2 regions of the Brevibacillus humidisoli genome follow, and region 2 is predicted to be linked to the other one. Evidence: riboswitches for the same ligand, from Rfam matches in the RefSeq annotation. Region 2 holds a riboswitch; the other holds the start of a gene.
The links. A riboswitch is a leader RNA that binds a small molecule or an ion and turns the genes downstream of it on or off. The one in region 2 is predicted to bind S-adenosylmethionine.
Positions count from the first base shown of each region.

Region 1: another riboswitch for S-adenosylmethionine. It lies ahead of LOK74_RS14155 (PLP-dependent transferase); the one in region 2 lies ahead of metX (homoserine O-acetyltransferase MetX).

Region 1 is NZ_CP087263.1:2,868,866-2,878,051, reverse strand. Features, by position in the region: gene thrS (threonine--tRNA ligase) at 122-2,035, shown strand; gene infC (translation initiation factor IF-3) at 2,282-2,788, shown strand; gene rpmI (50S ribosomal protein L35) at 2,805-3,002, shown strand; gene rplT (50S ribosomal protein L20) at 3,097-3,456, shown strand; gene LOK74_RS14175 (hypothetical protein) at 3,545-3,727, opposite strand; gene LOK74_RS14170 (hypothetical protein) at 3,833-4,897, opposite strand; gene LOK74_RS14165 (L,D-transpeptidase family protein) at 5,111-5,773, shown strand; gene LOK74_RS14160 (N-acetylmuramoyl-L-alanine amidase family protein) at 5,789-6,484, shown strand; SAM riboswitch class I at 6,547-6,659, shown strand; gene LOK74_RS14155 (PLP-dependent transferase) at 6,780-7,943, shown strand; gene LOK74_RS14150 (trans-sulfuration enzyme family protein) at 7,943-9,133, shown strand.
Region 2 is NZ_CP087263.1:2,764,313-2,773,498, forward strand. Features, by position in the region: gene sdhA (succinate dehydrogenase flavoprotein subunit) at 1-1,616, opposite strand, end outside; gene LOK74_RS13655 (succinate dehydrogenase cytochrome b558 subunit) at 1,635-2,252, opposite strand; gene LOK74_RS13660 (DUF2507 domain-containing protein) at 2,649-3,122, shown strand; gene metX (homoserine O-acetyltransferase MetX) at 3,166-4,227, opposite strand; SAM riboswitch class I at 4,341-4,447, opposite strand; gene LOK74_RS13670 (aspartate kinase) at 4,516-5,769, opposite strand; lysine riboswitch at 5,954-6,144, opposite strand; gene uvrC (excinuclease ABC subunit UvrC) at 6,208-8,001, opposite strand; gene LOK74_RS13680 (hypothetical protein) at 8,129-8,815, opposite strand; partial or broken gene LOK74_RS13685 (ABC transporter ATP-binding protein) at 8,982-9,186, opposite strand, start outside.

The sequences.
Region 1 (9,186 bases), 100 kb from region 2:
TAAACTTCTGCCTCACTGTCGCCAGAGGTTTGTCCGAATGAGGGTGGTACCACGAGAACGATGCGCTCGTCCCTTTCCGGGGATGTGCGCTTTTTTATTTTCCCAAAGGAGGAATCCAGACGTGGCAAAAGTAAATGTAACGCTGCCGGATGGTGCTGTACGCGAATACGATGCCGGGGTTACCATCGAGGATGTGGCGGCTTCCATCAGCCCAGGGCTGAAGAAGAAGGCGATCGCAGGCAAACTGAATGGTAAAGTAGTCGACCTATACACACCGATTACAGAGGATGCACAGGTGGAAGTAGTGACGCTTGATTCACCGGAAGGGCTCGAAGTGTACCGACACAGCGCGGCACACTTGCTGGCTCAGGCTGTCAAGCGGCTGTATGGCAAGGAGGTAAAGCTGGGGATTGGTCCGGTGATTGAAAATGGCTTTTATTACGATATGGATATCCCGGCCAGCTTGACTCCTGACGATCTTGGCAAGATTGAAGCGGAGATGGAGAAGATCGTCAAGGAAAACCTGCAGATTCGCCGTAAAGTGGTGGGCCGCGAGGAAGCTCTCCAGATTTATGAGGAGCTGGGCGATCATCTAAAGCTGGAACTGATCCGCGATCTGCCGGAAGATGCGGAGATTACCATTTACGAACAGGGCGAATTCTTCGATCTTTGCCGGGGGCCTCACCTGCCATCCACCGGCCTGATCAAAGCGTTCAAGCTGATGAGTGTGGCTGGCGCGTACTGGCGTGGTGACTCCGATAACCAGATGCTGCAGCGGGTGTATGGCACCGCATGGCCCAAAAAATCGGACCTGGACGAGTACCTGCACTTTATCGAAGAGGCCAAGAAGCGGGACCACCGTAAACTGGGCAAAGAGCTGGAACTGTTCATGTTTTCCGAAGAAGCGCCTGGCATGCCGTTCTTCCTGCCCAAGGGCTTCACCGTTCGCAACGAACTGGAGCAGTTCTCCCGCCGTTTGCAGGAACTGGCCCACTACACCGAGGTGCGCACGCCGTTTATGATGAATCAGCGCTTATGGGAACAGTCAGGTCACTGGGATCACTATCATGAAAACATGTACTTTTCCGAGGTGGACGATACCAAGTTTGCGCTGAAACCCATGAACTGCCCCGGACACATGCTGATCTACAAGAATAAAATCCACTCCTACCGTGATCTGCCGATCCGTTATTCAGAGTTCGGTCAGGTGCATCGTCACGAGTTTTCCGGCGCCTTGAATGGCATGCTGCGGGTACGGACGTTCTGTCAAGATGATGCCCACGTCTTCGTCCGCCCAGACCAGATCGAAGACGAGATCAAGCGGATGATCAATCTGATCGACAGCATTTACAAAGTGTTCGGCTTCCCTTACTCTGTGGAGCTGTCCACCCGTCCGGAAGATTCGATGGGCTCGGATGAACTGTGGGAAATCGCAGAAAGCTCGCTGAAAAACGTGCTGGACGAACTAGGCATTGAGTACGAAATCAATGAAGGGGACGGCGCGTTTTACGGGCCGAAGATCGACTTCCAGATTACCGATGCGCTGAAGCGGCGTCATCAGTGCGGAACGATCCAGTTGGACTTCCAGTTCCCGGAGAAGTTTGACCTCACCTATATCGGGCAGGACAACGAAAAGCATCGCCCGGTCGTGCTGCACCGTGCCATGTACGGCTCCATGGAGCGGTTTATCGGGATCCTGGTCGAACACTACGGAGGGGCTTTCCCTACCTGGCTGGCACCGGTGCAGGCCCGTCTGATGACGATCAACGAAGTACACGCTCCATTTGCCGAGGACGTATACAACAAGATGCTCCATGCTGGTATCCGGGTTGAACTGGATATCCGCAACGAGAAGATCGGCTACAAGATACGCGAAGCACAGGTGGCGAAAATCCCGTACATGCTGGTCATTGGTGAAAAGGAAGTGGCCGATCAAACCCTGTCTGTCCGCAAGCGGGGAGTAGGCGACCTGGGCGCCCAATCGGTGGATGAGTTTGTCGCGGCGATTCGTGAAGAAATCGAAGAAAAACGATAACCCTTGACAAGCGATTGAATGACATGTAAGATTGTATAGGTATCATATGTTCGAGAACGAAGCAGAAGCGCCCAGCTTCTCACCTGCATCGACGTCCACTTGGACAGTTGACGGGTCTCCTGATGTCAAAGCTTGACTCCTATTGCTAGGTGAGATCAGTGTGGGCGTTTAGCGCCCGCACTTTTCTTTATTTCCGTATTTGCTCTCGAAACATAACGGAGGTGGCACATTATTAGCAAGGACCAGATGTTAGTGAATGAGGCGATTCGAGCTCGTGAAGTCCGCCTGATTGGGCCAGACGGCAACCAAATGGGTGTTGTGCCGATCAGGGAAGCACTGCGCATTGCGCAAGACGCCAACCTGGATCTCGTCAACGTGGCCCCGACCGCGAAGCCTCCCGTATGTCGGATCATGGACTACGGCAAGTACAAGTACGAGCAGGCCAAGAAGGAGAAAGAAGCGCGACGCAACCAGAAGATCATCGAGTTAAAAGAAGTTCGCTTCTCATCCAACATCGAAGAACACGATTTCCAAACCAAACTTCGCAATGTGCGGAAGTTTTTGCAGGACGAAGACAAGGTGAAGTGCAGCATCCGCTTCCGCGGCCGTGAGATTACGCACGCCGAGATTGGGCAGCAAGTACTGGATCGCCTGGCAACGTTATGCGAAGACATCGCCGTCGTTGAACGCAGACCGAAAATCGATGGTCGCAGCATGATCATGATTTTGGCTCCGAAGTCGGACAACAAATAGATTGGAGGATCTACTCATGCCAAAAATGAAAACCCATCGCGGGGCAGCCAAACGTTTTAAAAAGACGGGAACCGGCAGACTGAAGCGCGATTCTGCGTACACCAGCCATCTGTTCGCCAATAAATCGACCAAAGCGAAGCGCCATCTGCGCAAAGGCGGCTACGTGTCGAAAGGCGATCAACAGCGGATTGCCCAGTTGATCACGTATCTGTAAACCATTTCTTCTTTGACAACAATCATTTGAGCATGTGCTCCGCAAGTGTCCCACAGTGGGACCGCCATGCTTGATATACCAGGAGGAATTGATTATGCCAAGAGTAAAAGGTGGCGCTGTAACACGCCGTCGTCATAAGAAAGTACTGAAGCTGGCGAAAGGATACTTCGGGTCCAAACACCGCTTGTTTAAGTCGGCTAACGCTCAGGTGATGAAATCCCTGCTCTACGCCTACCGCGACCGTCGCCAGAAAAAGCGCGACTTCCGCAAGCTGTGGATTACGCGGATCAATGCGCAGGCACGTGTGAACGGCCTCTCTTACAGCCGTCTGATGCACGGGCTGAAGGTAGCTGGCGTGGAAGTAAACCGCAAAATGCTGGCTGATCTGGCTGTTAACGACAAAGTGGCGTTTAACGAACTGGCGGCTCTGGCCAAAGGTAAGCTGAACGCGTAAAAACAGAAGCTCAGTTGACTACGGAGAGCTCATCCCATCACGTGGGATGAGCTTTTGCTATGCAAAGCATCTTGCTGCTCTGCTCCGATTAGCAGCCGCAGCCGCCCTCATCGTCGTCAACCGGTTGCCAGGTCGTCTCTTGACCAGAGACTGGGCAAGCGGCAAACGTTTCATCAGTCTCGTAACGTTTTGTCGTTCCGGTACCGCATACATAATCGCCAGCATTTGTTACTCGTTCCCCTGTCTTAAATGCGTTTCTTTGCTCTGCCACTGTTAGACACACCTCCTTCCCCGCTTTAGGATGCCCACCAGGGACAGGACGTACCGTGGCAACAATACCCGCCCGCAGACATGCCCCTCATCCATGAATTCGCCTCTACAAGCGGCGAATTTGCACCATCTTCCATCTGTCAAACAGTGAGCCTCTGCTGAACATAAGGCTCCAGACCTCTTTGTGCAAGCGGCCATCTTCCATGAACGTGACTTTGAGAGGAATCTCTGCCGTGAACAGATTCACTTCTGGCGAATGCTCTTTGTCCTTGACCCGTCTCGCATAGCTGATCTTCTCAGGAGAAAACGGCAAGCTCGCACCGTTTGTCAGCATCTCAAGGGTAACCCGGTCGTGTTCATGCAGGGAGGTCAGAAAGTAGTCAGCCAGCTGCTCTGGAGAGGACTGCATCACTGTTTCCAACAGCCGGCCGCTCGCTTTCAGGATCATCAGACTATGGCCGGGATCGGGCTCCCGCCTACGGTGTGTGGCACTGCCGAGAAAATGGATGCAAAAGTGGCCGGGAAACCCGTTGTCGGCAATTGCACCCGCTCCGTGCGGCATACCGTGCATGGAAGCTGCGTAGTGCTGACCGTCGATAGATACCAGGATCGCTCGACGTCGCCAACTCCACTTTCCCTCGTAGATTTGCTTCAGTGTGGCTGTGTCCTTCCGAGTCAGCGGCTGGACATCGGCATGGCGGCTACCCGCCCGCCGCTGTATGGCAAACTGTTTTCCCGTTTCCAGATCGGTAACAAACGCATAAGACATGCGGCGAAACTTTTTTTTCACGTCTTTCCAATGCAGCGGTTGTCCGAAGTGCGCCTGCTCGACATAACGAACCCAGAGGTCCAGGGTACGGCTGACGCCTGCAGAAATCAGCCTTTGTCGTCCGGATTGGTCATATAGCCGGGACAGCTCGTCATAGGTGAACTCCTGCTTGCCGATCTGGATGTATGCTCGGGGCAATTCAGGTTGTGTTTCCCACCTCACCGGTTTGCTCTTCAAGATTTGCTTGGCTACTTTATTACTGCTGCGAACCGTTAGTTCCGAGAAGAAAGACGATTGCGGCGATGTTTTTACGATGATGCGAATCGTTTTATCTGCTGGAGCTGCATGTGCGGGTGTGATCAGAAGCAGCAGGCTGATCAGCAACAGAATCGATTGTCTCACCAGCAAATCCTCCTTGATCTTGAAAGTGAAACAGTAATGTCTGTTATTATGTGCGGAAGCCTGCTGATTAGTCGCTTGCTTGCAGCGAGTCAGTTCCCAAAACGGAAGCAGCCCACCCAGCCGACTAACCTGATATAGACGTTTCATGCATGAAAAATCGAATGCAACTCATAATAGGGCTGAGATTATCACGCTGGGTGGGGTTCGCAAAACATGATCAAACACATGCTGGTCCACATCTTGCTATGCACAGCTCTCCTCTGTTTTAGCTCTCCAGTCGTAGCCGATGACGGGGCGGACGAGGTATACCTCTACATTAATTTATGGCAAAACAGAATCTACTTGAAAGATCAGGAGGACAATATCTTATACTCGTACCGAATTGCACCGGGAGCCAAGGATACACCATCTCCGGTAGGCATTTTTCGCGTGATTCACAAGTCAAGGGATTGGGGCGGCGGATTTGGTTCCCGATGGCTGGGGCTGAACGTGTCGTGGGGCACGTATGGAATTCATGGAACCAATCGTCCGGAGTCGATCGGCCGTTACGCCAGCCACGGTTGTTTTCGCATGCGCAACAGGGAGATCGAGAAATTGTACGAACACGTGCCTTTGGGAGCGACTGTGATCATTGATGGGCCCATTATGGGTCACGAAGATTTGACTTACCGCATACTGGTTCCAGGTTCAAAAGGGGCCCTCGTCCAGTTGGTTCAGAACCGGCTGCGTGCAGCAGGCTACTACGAAGGGAAAACGCACGGAATCTTCGATAGACAGATGGAGCGAGCCGTCATTCGTTTTCAAAAAGAGGAGGGGTTGGATGTAACGGGCCAGATTCATTGGGTCGACCTCCGGTATCTGGGCATTATCGAATGAGCGAGGTGAGAAGGGTTGCTGATCCGTGTACTTGCAGCCATATGGATTTATTTCGTAAGCTCTTTATTGTTTCCATCAATTGGGTACGCCGTCGCTCCCTTGCCGTCCGTCGATGTGCTAATCGATGCCGGGCACGGTGGAGTAGACAGTGGCGCGTTTTATCAGGATCTGTACGAAAAGGAGATTAATCTGCAGGTGGCGAAACGGCTGTACGATGAACTGGCAAAAAGGGGACGCAGTGTGGTCTTGAATCGGACAGGTGACTATGCGCTTAGTGATGAGAATCAATGGCTGAAGATCCGTTCCAGGCACGTGAAAGATCTGGCGCAGCGAGCTCAGCTCGCCCGACAGATCACCCCGAAAGTGATGATCAGCCTGCACGTCAACTGGTCTGGAAATCCGCGTGTTCGTGGACCGCTGATGATTTCGCAGCACAGCCAGCAGAGTACGGTACTGGCCCACCTGCTCCAACACTCTGTAAACGAACTGTACCAGTCACACGCAAAACCGGTACGCAGGAAGAGCTACTACCTGCTCAATCATTCTGGATGTCCCACTGTGATCGTCGAGATGGGGTATATTACCAATCATCAGGACCGACAGTTGCTGACCAATCCGAAGCATCAGAGTCGTATCGCCCAAGCGATTGCAGCAGCGATTGATGAGTATCTGATGATGTTTGGTCATCTGCAGCAGGAAGAAATCGATTAATTCCTCTTATTGACAACCAAGGGAATGTACGCTACGATAGGTTCAACAAATTGCATAGGATCTTCTTATCAAGAGCGGCTGAGGGACTGGCCCTATGACGCCCGGCAACCGACTCCCATTCGATTGGGAGAATACGGTGCTAATTCCTGCAGAGATTTTCTCTGAGAGATGAGAAGGAATGCTTACGTACATACGTATGAAAAGCCTTCTTCGCTCAGAAGTAGGCTTTTTCTTTTGTTCAAATCATCAAGCGTTGACGGAGAGATAGAAAGTATAGGCAGAGAGGAGATCACACATGAAAGTGGAGACCAGACTGGTGCAGATTGGGGTAGGACGTGACAAGACGACAGGAGCAATCAGCTATCCTGTCTATCAATCGACGGCGTATCGCCATCCGGCACTGGGGGAAAGCACGGGGTACGATTACACCCGGACAGCTAATCCCACACGTGATGTGTTGGAACAGGCGATCGCTTCACTGGAAGGCGGGGATGACGGATTTGCCTGCGCCTCCGGCATGGCTGCGATTCAGACGGTCATGGGTATTTTTTCACAAGGCGATCACTTGGTGGTATCGCTTGATTTGTACGGCGGCACGTATCGCTTGTTTGAACAGGTACTAACACGTTTTGGCTTGTCGTTTGATTATGTCGATCTGCGCGACCCGGTGTTGGTGAGAGAGGCGATCCGTCGAGAGACCAAAGCCATTCTCGTGGAGACCCCAACCAACCCGCTGATGCAGGTGACCGATCTCGCCGCCATGGCTGAGATCGCTTGGGAGTTTGATCTGCTGCTGATTGTTGACAATACGTTTTTATCCCCTTACTATCAGCGGCCGTTGGAACTGGGAGCGGACATTGTGATTCACAGCGCTACCAAATACTTGGGCGGTCACAATGATGTGATTGCTGGATTGATTGTCACCAAAGGGGGCGAATTGTCTGAGCGGATGCGCTTTTTGCACAACTCGATCGGGGCTGTGCTTGGTCCCCAGGACTGCTGGTTGTTGATCCGCGGGATGAAGACGCTGGCGCTGCGCATGGAGCGGCATCAGCAAAATGCCTATAACGTTGCCCGCTTTCTGAAAAATCATCCGGCGGTGACGGAGGTGTTTTATACCGGACTACCCGAGCATGAAGGGCATCAAGTACAGAGCCGGCAGGCTTCCGGATTTGGCGGCATGGTATCCTTCCGCATCCGACAGCCAGTGATGGTTGCCGCTTTTTTGCAGGAACTGCAGTTGATCTCGTTTGCGGAGAGTCTGGGGGGCGTGGAGTCGCTCTGTACGTACCCGGCTACCCAGACACATGCCGATATCCCGGTCGAGGTTCGAGAAAAGGTGGGCGTCTGCGATCGGCTGCTCCGCCTCTCGATCGGGATCGAACATACTGACGATCTGATTGCTGACCTGCAGCAGGCGCTGGACAAAGCACTTCAAACAGGAGGAGGGCGGGGATGATGAACTTTGCGACTCGAGTACTGCATGGCACCAGCAGCATCGACAGAGTGACCGGGGCTTCCAGCATCCCGATCTATCAGGCTTCCACCTTTCATCAGTTTGATATCGATCAGCCGGGCGAGTATGACTACGCCCGTTCCGGCAATCCCACACGCCAGGCGCTGGAGGAGATGATTGCCCATCTGGAGGGGGGGAAGTACGGCTTTGCTTTTGCATCTGGGATGGCGGCGGTATCCAGTGTGTTTTTACTTTTCTCTGCCGGTGATCACCTGGTTGTGGCTGAAGATGTATACGGCGGGACCTATCGTGTGCTGACCAATATACTCTCTCGGCTCGGGGTGCAGGTCACGTTTGTTGATACGACGGACCCGGAGGCCGTCCAGGCGGCGATTCAGTCCAACACTCGGGGACTCTACCTGGAAACACCGTCCAATCCGACGCTCAAGGTAACCGATCTCGCACTGCTGTGCAGTCTGGCACGCGATAAGGGATTGCTGACCATTGTGGACAATACATTCTTAACCCCGTATTACCAGCGCCCGCTGGAGTTGGGGGCAGATATCGTGGTTCACAGCGCGACCAAGTTTATCGGCGGTCACAGCGACGTAGTGGCTGGTTTGGTGGCAACACGTGATGAGCGATTGGGCAAACAGCTTTACGCCATCCAGAACGGTTTTGGATCCATTCTCGGAGTCCAGGATTGCTGGTTGGTCATGCGCGGATTGAAGACGTTGAAGACGCGGCTGGATGTCAGTTCACAGAGTGCCGCTGCTATCGCTCGTTGGCTCGATGCTCACCCGCTTGTGGATCGTGTATACTATACCGGATTGCCCGAACATCAGGGGCATTACCTGCAAACCCGCCAAGCCTCCGGGCACGGAGCGGTTCTTTCGTTCGATCTGGGCAGCAGAGAGCGGGTTAAGATTCTGCTCGACGCGGTGAAGCTGCCGTTGGTCGCAGTCAGTCTGGGAGCGGTAGAGAGTATTCTCTCTTATCCGGCACAGATGTCGCACGCCTCCATGCCGCCAGAGGAGCGGAGACAGCGAGGCATTACCGATGGCCTGTTGCGACTGTCGGTTGGCCTGGAGGATGTAGACGATCTGATTGCTGACCTGGAGCAGGCACTGGCTGCTACTGCCCGTTATGCATCGGCGAACAATACCTCGAGCAAGTCGTGCGGCAACTGGTGAGCGGTCGACCACTTTCACAAATGAGTACAAGATTTCGGACGTACGCGGGCAAA
Region 2 (9,186 bases):
TCCGGAAAATCAGGCTTGTAGTGGGCGCCACGACTCTCGTCACGCTTCAGTGCGCCAATGGTGATGACGCGGGCAAGTGCGAGCATGTTCCAGAGATGGCGGGTAAACTGAGCACCCGAGTTGCTCCACTGCTGCGTATCGTTGATGTTGATCTTTTTCCAGCGCTCCATCAGTTCCTGAATCTTCTCATCGGTTTGCTGCAGGCGATCGTTGTAGCGGACCACCGTGACGTTTTCCGTCATCCACTCGCCCAACTCGCGATGAATGACATAAGCGTTTTCCGAGCCGTCCATCTTGAGAATGTTGTCGTATTTTTCCTGCTCCTGCTTGACATAACCATCAAATACGGTGCTAGCTACGTCACTCGCTGATTTCTCCAGACCGTTCATATACTCGATTGCCTTCGGACCAGCAACCATTCCGCCGTAGATGGCAGAGAGCAGCGAGTTGGCACCCAAGCGGTTGGCACCGTGCTGTGAGTAGTCGCACTCACCGGCAGCGAAGAGGCCAGGGATGTTGGTCATTTGGTTGAAGTCAACCCACATGCCGCCCATCGAGTAGTGAACAGCCGGGAAGATTTTCATCGGGACCTTGCGTGGATCGTCCCCCATGAATTTTTCATAGATTTCGATGATCCCGCCCAGCTTCACATCCAGTTCTTTCGGATCTTTATGGGAGAGATCGAGGTAAACCATGTTTTCCCCGTTGATCCCCAGTTTGAGATCGACGCAGACGTGGAAGATTTCGCGTGTGGCAATATCACGCGGTACCAGGTTTCCATAGGCCGGGTACTTTTCCTCCAGGAAGTACCATGGCTTCCCGTCGCGATACGTCCAGACGCGTCCCCCTTCACCGCGGGCCGATTCGGACATCAGGCGCAGTTTGTCATCGCCCGGAATCGCTGTCGGGTGGATCTGGATAAACTCACCGTTGGCGTAGATAACGCCCTGTTGGTAGGCGGCAGCTGCGGCCGTACCCGTATTGATGATCGAGTTGGTCGACTTTCCAAAGATGATCCCCGGGCCACCGGTAGCCATGATGACAGCATCGGCACGGTAGGCAGCGATTTCACCAGTCCGCATGTTTTGGGCTGTGATCCCTCTACAGGTTCCGGCATCGTCAATAATCGCGCCAAGGAAGTCGTAGTATTCGTATTTGGTGACAAGTCCTTCTACTTCGTAGCGGCGCACTTGTTCGTCCAATGCGTAGAGCAGCTGCTGCCCCGTCGTTGCACCGGCAAATGCGGTACGGTGATGCTTGGTTCCCCCGAAACGGCGGAAATCGAGCAAGCCCTCCGCTGTACGGTTAAACATCACACCCATCCGGTCCAGCATGTAGATGATCCCGGGTGCGGCATCGCACATCGCTTTAACCGGCGGCTGGTTGGCCAGGAAGTCTCCGCCGTAGATCGTATCGTCAAAGTGTTCCCAAGTCGAGTCGCCTTCCCCTTTTGTGTTGACGGCACCGTTGATGCCGCCCTGCGCACAGACAGAGTGAGAACGCTTCACCGGCACAAGGGAGAACAGGTCGACAGGCACACCTTTTTCTGCTGCTTTGATCGTCGCCATCAGCCCTGCCAGGCCGCCGCCGACGACTATGATTTTACCTTTTGCCACGTTTACTGCCCCCTATCCCTATTGAATAAATGCGGCCATCGCACGCAGACCGATGAACGAGACGACAACGAATACACCCATCGTGAAATAGGTGGCGATACGCTGCGAGCGCGGACCTACCGTGATGCCCCAGTGTACGAGGAACGACCAGATTCCATTGGAGAGATGAAAGACAGCGGACAGGATCCCGATCGTGTAGAATACCACCATAGCCGGGCTGCTGAGGATGTTAGCCATCATGTCGTAATTCACTTCTGCCGCTCCAAGCGCCTTTTGCACTCTCGTCTCCCACACGTGCCAGGCGACAAAGATCAGGGTGATCACGCCTGTGATGCGCTGCCACAAAAACAAATGGTTGCGAAAGTAGCCGAAGTTGCCCACATTGTGCTTCGCCTGAAACGCGATGTAAAGCCCGTAGATTGCATGAAAGAGTAATGGAATGTAGATCAAGCCAAACTCAAGTACCAGCAAAAATGGCAAGCTCTCAATGAAAGCAACGGTCTCATTGAACGCTTCCGGCCCTTTGGTTGCCTGGTGGTTGGCCGTCAAGTGAAACAACAAGAACAGGCCCACCGGAACCAAGCCTACTAGTGAATGAAGCTTGTGATTGAGAAAGTGCTGGCTGCTCCTAGCCATGCATGGGTCCCTCCTTTTTTTGTCTGTAAACCAGTCTTGTCCCCCTGTAACCCCTACTTTGCTCTTCTCTATCCTGTCCCAATGGAGAATCAGTTAGACACATCCCACGCATCCCGACGGACAAGGCAGGATCACCACTTTCCTCAAGCCTGTTCGCGGTGTCACGCTTTGCCCCGATGCGGAATCACTGTAGAATTGTGTCAATAAAATGGCAAAATGAAGTACAGTATGTGACCAAAACCATTGTACTCCTGTCTCCAGAGAGCGTCAAGCCGATTGGTAGACTTAATCTAACGTTAGAATAAACTTAGTTGTACCATCTCTGTGAGTGGGCATGTCTTCCTTCTTTTTCTCATATGTATCCTAGTAAAACCTGCGAGAAAAGGGGAACGACTGATGAAACGAACGATCGATCCTTTATCTGAACTGCTGTCTCCTGATGCGATCAGACCAATCGAACAGATGAGCATGCCGTATCTCGGCTACTATCTGCTGCGTGAGACGTTGACCCGCCGACTGCTCGGCGAGAGTGAAGCACCGATTCTGTATTGGACAGGCAAGGAATTGGGCGATCAAATCGTCATCGACTCAGCAGAAGATCTGGTGATGACTTTTATCCGGCTAGGGCTGGGCAAGCTGGAAGTACTGGAACAACATCAGCAGCTTGTCCGCTTCGGTCTTCAGCACTCTTCGTATGCCTTGATCCCTGTTGAGCGGTTGACCCAGATGCTCTCGTTGGAAGCGGGGCTTCTGGCTGGAGCGATCGGCGCTTGGAGAGATCAACCAGCCCAGGCAGGGTTAGAGATTCACCAGCGATCAGGAAAAAAGCCGGAGGCATTGATCACCGTCCGGCTTCAACCGATGGAATGAGCGATAACTGGAGGCAAGAGGCATTTGATGATGAGCAATTGGATCAGGCAAAGTAGGGAGCCAATATGTTCCCCATCTTGTGAAACTCGACGAGAAAGCCGTCATGTCCGTATTTCGAGTCGATCGTATAAAAGTCAGCACGGATGCCATAGGTACGGAGCACGTCTACCATCTCCCGCTGATGATCCAAGGGATACAGCAAATCGTTGCTGATCCCGATCCCCACTACCTGCGCCTTGATGCCGGACAAGGCATGTTCGATGCCGCCGCGATTACGGCCAACATCGTGCGTATCCATCGCCTTCAGCAAACAGAGATAGCTATTGGCGTCAAACCGTTCGACCAGTTTCTCTCCTTGGTACCGCAAATAACTCTCGATTTGGAAAGGGGTGTCAAATGAACTGCTGTCCGCTTGCTCCTGCAGGCTGCGCCCAAACCGTTCCTCAAACAGTTCAGCGGTGCGGTAGGTGATCATCCCCAGCATCCGGGCAACGGCGAGGCCGCTGGTCGGCCCTGGACCAGGGTAGTAATCGCCGCCCTGCCATGCCGGATCGTTCACGATTGCCTGCCTCCCCACATCGTTGTACGCTATGGCGATTGCAGAAAAGCGAGTACACGTAGCGATCGGCACAACCATCTTCATGTAGGTGGGATAGGTAATCGCCCATTCATATACCTGCATCCCGCCCATCGAACCGCCGACCACCGCATACAATTGCTCAATTCCCAACGCCTGAAGAAATCGATGCTGCGTATGGACCATGTCACGAATACTTACCATCGGAAAAGAGGAGCCATACGGTTTGCCTGTATCCGGGTTGATACTGGCTGGCCCTGTTGTGCCGTAACATCCGCCAAGCACGTTGCAGCAGATCACATAGTACTGATTGGTGTCAATCGGCATCCCAGGCCCTACCAGGCCTTCCCACCAGCCTGCTTGCGATTCGTCTCCAGCTACATGGACATCGCCTGTCAGGGCGTGACAAATCAAAACGGCGTTGCCCCGCTCTTTATCGTAGGTTCCGTGCGTCTCATACCCCACTTCTACCTCTTTGAGCACTTCACCTGATTCCAGTTCAATATCGCCAATCACCAGCTTCTTCATCGGTTTCATCCCCCCAGAGTCGGTCTGCCTGTTCGAACAGCGGACCGAGTCAGTCAAAAAACCCCCTCTTCTGAAAGAGAAGAGGGGGCCATCCGTACGCGAGCCAAGTCCCGACCTTATCTTCCAGATGCTGCATGCACCTGCTGGAATTAGCACCTCTCCGCTCCTGCGGGGTTGCCGGGTTTCATCGGGCCAGTCCCTCCACCACTCTTGATAAGAATCGCCTATTTACTTGTCATGTACCTTCATCATACGACTGCTGGGGAAGACTGTCAACCCATACCAATCTTACTCGGCGGCTGAACGTCCGTATACGACAGCCGGCTCTTCGACGTCAAGACCAAATGCCGTGTGCAGCGTACGTACAGCGACAGCGGTCTGCTCGGCCGGAATCACGCAGGACACCTTGATATCGGAAGTGGAGACCATCTTGATCGAGATCTCCTGTTCCGCAAGCTGACGGAACATCTCTGCCGCCACCCCTGGATTGTTGATCATCCCTGCTCCGACAATGGAAACCTTGGAGAGCCCGGTCTCATGATCCACTCGTTCAAAGCTGAGCGCTTCCCGATTAGCTTCAAGTACATCCAGTGCCTTATGCAGATCGCCCGCGGACACGGTAAACGAAACATTGGTCATCTCCGCATCATAGGACCCCTGGATAATGATATCCACGTTCACCTGTGACAAAGCAAGCGTATGAAACAGCTTAGACAGCGTACCGCCATTGGACGGCATGCCGATGACCGTAATTTTTGCCACATTCTCATCATGCGCGACGCCACTCACGACTCTGCCTGTTTCCATATCGGCAACCTCCTCTACATACGTACCTTCTTCGGTGGTAAAACTGGATCTGACGACCAACCTGACACGATATTTTTTCGCAGCCTCCACGGAGCGGGGATGCAGGACGCCTGCCCCCAGATTGGCCAACTCCAGCATTTCGTCACAAGAGATGTGCGGCAGCTTTTGCGCGGCAGGAACGACGCGCGGGTCAGCCGTATAGACGCCAGCCACATCTGTAAAGATTTCACACTTCTCCGCCTGCAGACTGGCGGCAAGCACTACGGCGGATGTATCGGAACCGCCGCGTCCCAGTGTTGTGATCTCTCCTTCTTCTGAGACTCCCTGGAAGCCGGCTACGATCACCACTCGCCCGTTCCCCAGTTCATCTCGAATACGCTGATTGTCAATCTCTGTGATCCGTGCGCGGCCGTGTACCGACTCGGTCCGAACGCCGGCCTGCCAGCCGGTCAGCGAGACAGCGTCACATCCTTTTTGATGGAGCGCCATCGTGAGCAGGGCAATTGAAACCTGTTCCCCGGTGCTCAGCAACATATCCATCTCCCGTTCCGACGGAAAAACAGCGATCTGCTTGGCCATCTCCACCAACACATCGGTGGACTTCCCCATCGCGGACACGACCACTACCAGATCATGACCTGCCTGCCTGTATTCAACGATGCGGTCTGCCACCCGCTGGATTCGTTCAATGCTTCCTACGGAGGTACCTCCGTACTTCTGCACGATCAACCCCATTGTCGTTCTTCTCCCCTTTATCCCAATCTGATCATATCGCCATGAACACACCTTTATCCGGCCGACTATCTACTCTCTCTCACAGAAAAGGGCAACGACAAGGAAAACCTGCCGCTGCCCTGAATGGACATACATCGTTCCCCCTCCCCCTTTGACGCAGACGAAACGGGCGCACCGTTCGTCCCCGTGAGATAGCCCTCCACCTGCAGCGCGGGTTCTCGCTCAGGTGACAGTCCTGCGTCTGTTCGACGCAGACCCAGCACAGGCCGCCGCGGGTGGCCACCTGCACTTCGGCGAATTCCCCTTTCCCATTCCTGTCATCGATTCCCGTCTCTCGAGGAAGGTACTCATGGTTTTCGCGCCTCTACCTCACTTCGCATGTGGGAAGTGAGGTTCCTATTCACTTGTGAGGGATTATACCATGACCTATTCAGAGGTTCAATTGGTTTTTTGCAAATGGGCAATGATCTCTTTGGCCAGCTTGTCGCCAATCCCCAGTTGACGGTACTCTTCGACCGTTGCTTCGCGCATCTTTTTTAACGAGCCAAAATGCTGGAACAGTTTTTTCCTGCGCCGCTCACCGATCCCCGGAATCTCATCAAGTCGGGAGGAGAGCAGCGTCTTGCTGCGCGACTGCCGGTGGAAGGTGATGGCAAAACGGTGCACTTCATCCTGAATCCGCTGCAGCAGGTAAAACTCGTAGCTGTCCCGTCCCAGCTTCACCGGCTGCGGCGGATCGCCGAACAGCAGTTCGGCCGTCTTGTGCTTCTCATCTTTGGCCAATCCACAGACTGGGATGTACAGCCCCAGCTCGTTCTCCAGCACATCCATGGCAGCACTGATCTGTCCTTTGCCCCCGTCGATTACGATCAGATCGGGCAGCGGTTGGTTTTCGCGCAGTAACCGCGTATAGCGGCGACGAATCACTTCCCGCATCGAGCCGTAGTCGTCCGGTCCTTCCACACTCTTGATCTTGAACTTGCGGTATTCTTTTTTGTCGGGACGTCCCTGCGTAAAGACAACCATTGCCGAGACTGGCTCCGTCCCTTGTATGTTGGAGTTGTCAAACGCTTCGATCCGATTAGGGGTGCCGATCCCCAGGATATGTCCCAGATTGTGAACCGCTTGTATCGTACGCGCTTCATCTTTGGACATCAGCGCAAACTTTTCGGACAGAGCGATGCGCGCATTTTCGCGGGCCATCTGGATCAGTTCTGCTTTCTTGCCGCGCTTGGGCGTCAGCACCTTTACCCCCAGCCACTGCGCCAGCAGCTCCGGCTCGCTTTCTTCCGGCAGCAGGATCTCTTTCGGCAGGGCATTTTGCTTATCGTAGTAGAACTGGGCCAGGTAGGACATGAAATCTTCTTTTTCTTCTCCATAATAAGGAAAAGAGGTGGTCTCACGCTCGATCATTTTTCCTTGGCGGATGTAAAAGACCTGCACGCACATCCAGCCCTTCTCCACGGCAAACCCGATGATGTCGCGGTCCACGTCGTCCGAAAAGGTTACTTTTTGCTGCTCCATCACCGCTTCGATGTTGCGAATCTGGTCCCGCAGCTCTTTGGCCCGTTCAAACTCCAGATTCTCAGCCGCCTCGGTCATCTGTTCAGTCAAACGCTGCTTCATCGCCTCGTGTCCGCCGTCGAGGAACTTGACAATCTCATCCACAATTCGTTCATTTTCCGCCTGATCTACCTCGTAGACACAAGGTGCGAGACACTGCCCGAGATGGTAGTAGAGACATACCTGCTTCGGCATCGTCTTGCACTTGCGCAGCGGGTAGAGACGATCCAACAGCTTCTTGACTGCCTGGGCCGCTCCAGCGTTGGCATATGGACCAAAGTACTTGGCTTTGTCTTTTTTCACCTTGCGGGTGATCTCCAGGCGGGGATGCCTGTCATTGGTTACTTTTATATACGGATAGGTTTTGTCGTCCTTCAGCATCACGTTGTAGCGGGGATTGTGCTTTTTGATCAGATTGCATTCCAATAGCAGCGCCTCAATGGCGGAGGAGGTGACGATGTATTCAAAATCAGCGATCTCGCTGACCAGCAACTGTGTCTTGCCGTCATGGCTGCCGGTAAAATAGGAACGGACCCGATTTTTCAGCACTTTTGCCTTGCCGACGTAAATGATCTCGCCGGCGCTGTTTTTCATCAGGTAACAGCCAGGTTTATCGGGCAACACCGCCAGTTTTTCTTTGATTCCGCTCACGATCGATCCTCCTTTCATAAGCATGCCTTGGTTGTCGTCGGCACTTTATTCCTAACCTCTATCGTAGCACAAACGTTCCCGTCTGCCATCAGAAAAACCTTCCCTGCCTGGTAAACATGCCAATTGCCAGCAGACCGAGCCGGCCTCAGTCGGTCAGCGTGACAGTGGCCACAAACGCCCACTCGGCTTGCTTTACCGTCTCTTCGGCCGAGTTATAGAACGTCATCGATCTCTTGTCAGTCGCCTGGATACCCCAGATAATCGCTTTTCCGTCTTCAGGGATCTGCATCGGCTCTTGTTGGCTGATTCCGCCGCGGCTGGAAAATTCCTTTTCAAAGGGAATCTCTCCTTCCCCCATGCTGTATCCCTGCTCATCCACAAACGCGTACTTGACAGCGTAGGGAGCCGGTTTCTCGTCCGTCTTCACCTCGTCGATCGTGATAATCAACTCTCCGTCAAATGAGTACACATCGCTGTCTTCTTTCTGATTCATCGCGCTGCTCATCGAACTGATCGTCTGCACCATTTGGCCGTTTTCCCACACCTCCAGCGAGCACTTGATCATTCGCTTGTTGCCGGTATAAGCCAGCTTAACAGCTCCGGCCTCACCCAAAAACGGTTTCAGCCTAGCGGCTTCTCCGGTGAATAGATCAACCGGCGTCACGTATAGTACACCTGATTCCTTTTCAACTGCCAGCTCATCACGATCGGGCTGCTGGGGCGCCGGATCGGTCGATGAACAGGCAAACAGCCCCAGACTTAACAACACGATCGCACACAACAATCGAACGTGAGGCATGATGATGGTCATCCCCTCCTTCTTCACTGACATTGTACACAATCCGATCCACTCTGCACATATACGCACATCAGAAAACGGGCAGCAATATTCCATGCCTTGTTCTGCAATCGGTACGTCACCCATCAGCCTGGATGGGTCAGGATCCTTCCTCGCCGAAAAGAGAGAAGAGCGATACAATAGATCGCTCTTCTTCCTCTCATTCCGCTTTACGGCCGCCCAGATACGCCTCTTTCACCCGTTCGTTGGCCAGCAGTTCCTGTCCTGTCCCGCTGTGTACGATCCGCCCTGCTTCCAGCACATAGCCATGATCAGCGATTTTTAGCGCCTGCTTCACGTTCTGCTCCACAATCAACACGGTCGTACCTTCCTGATTGATCTGACGAATCGATTTGAAAATATCA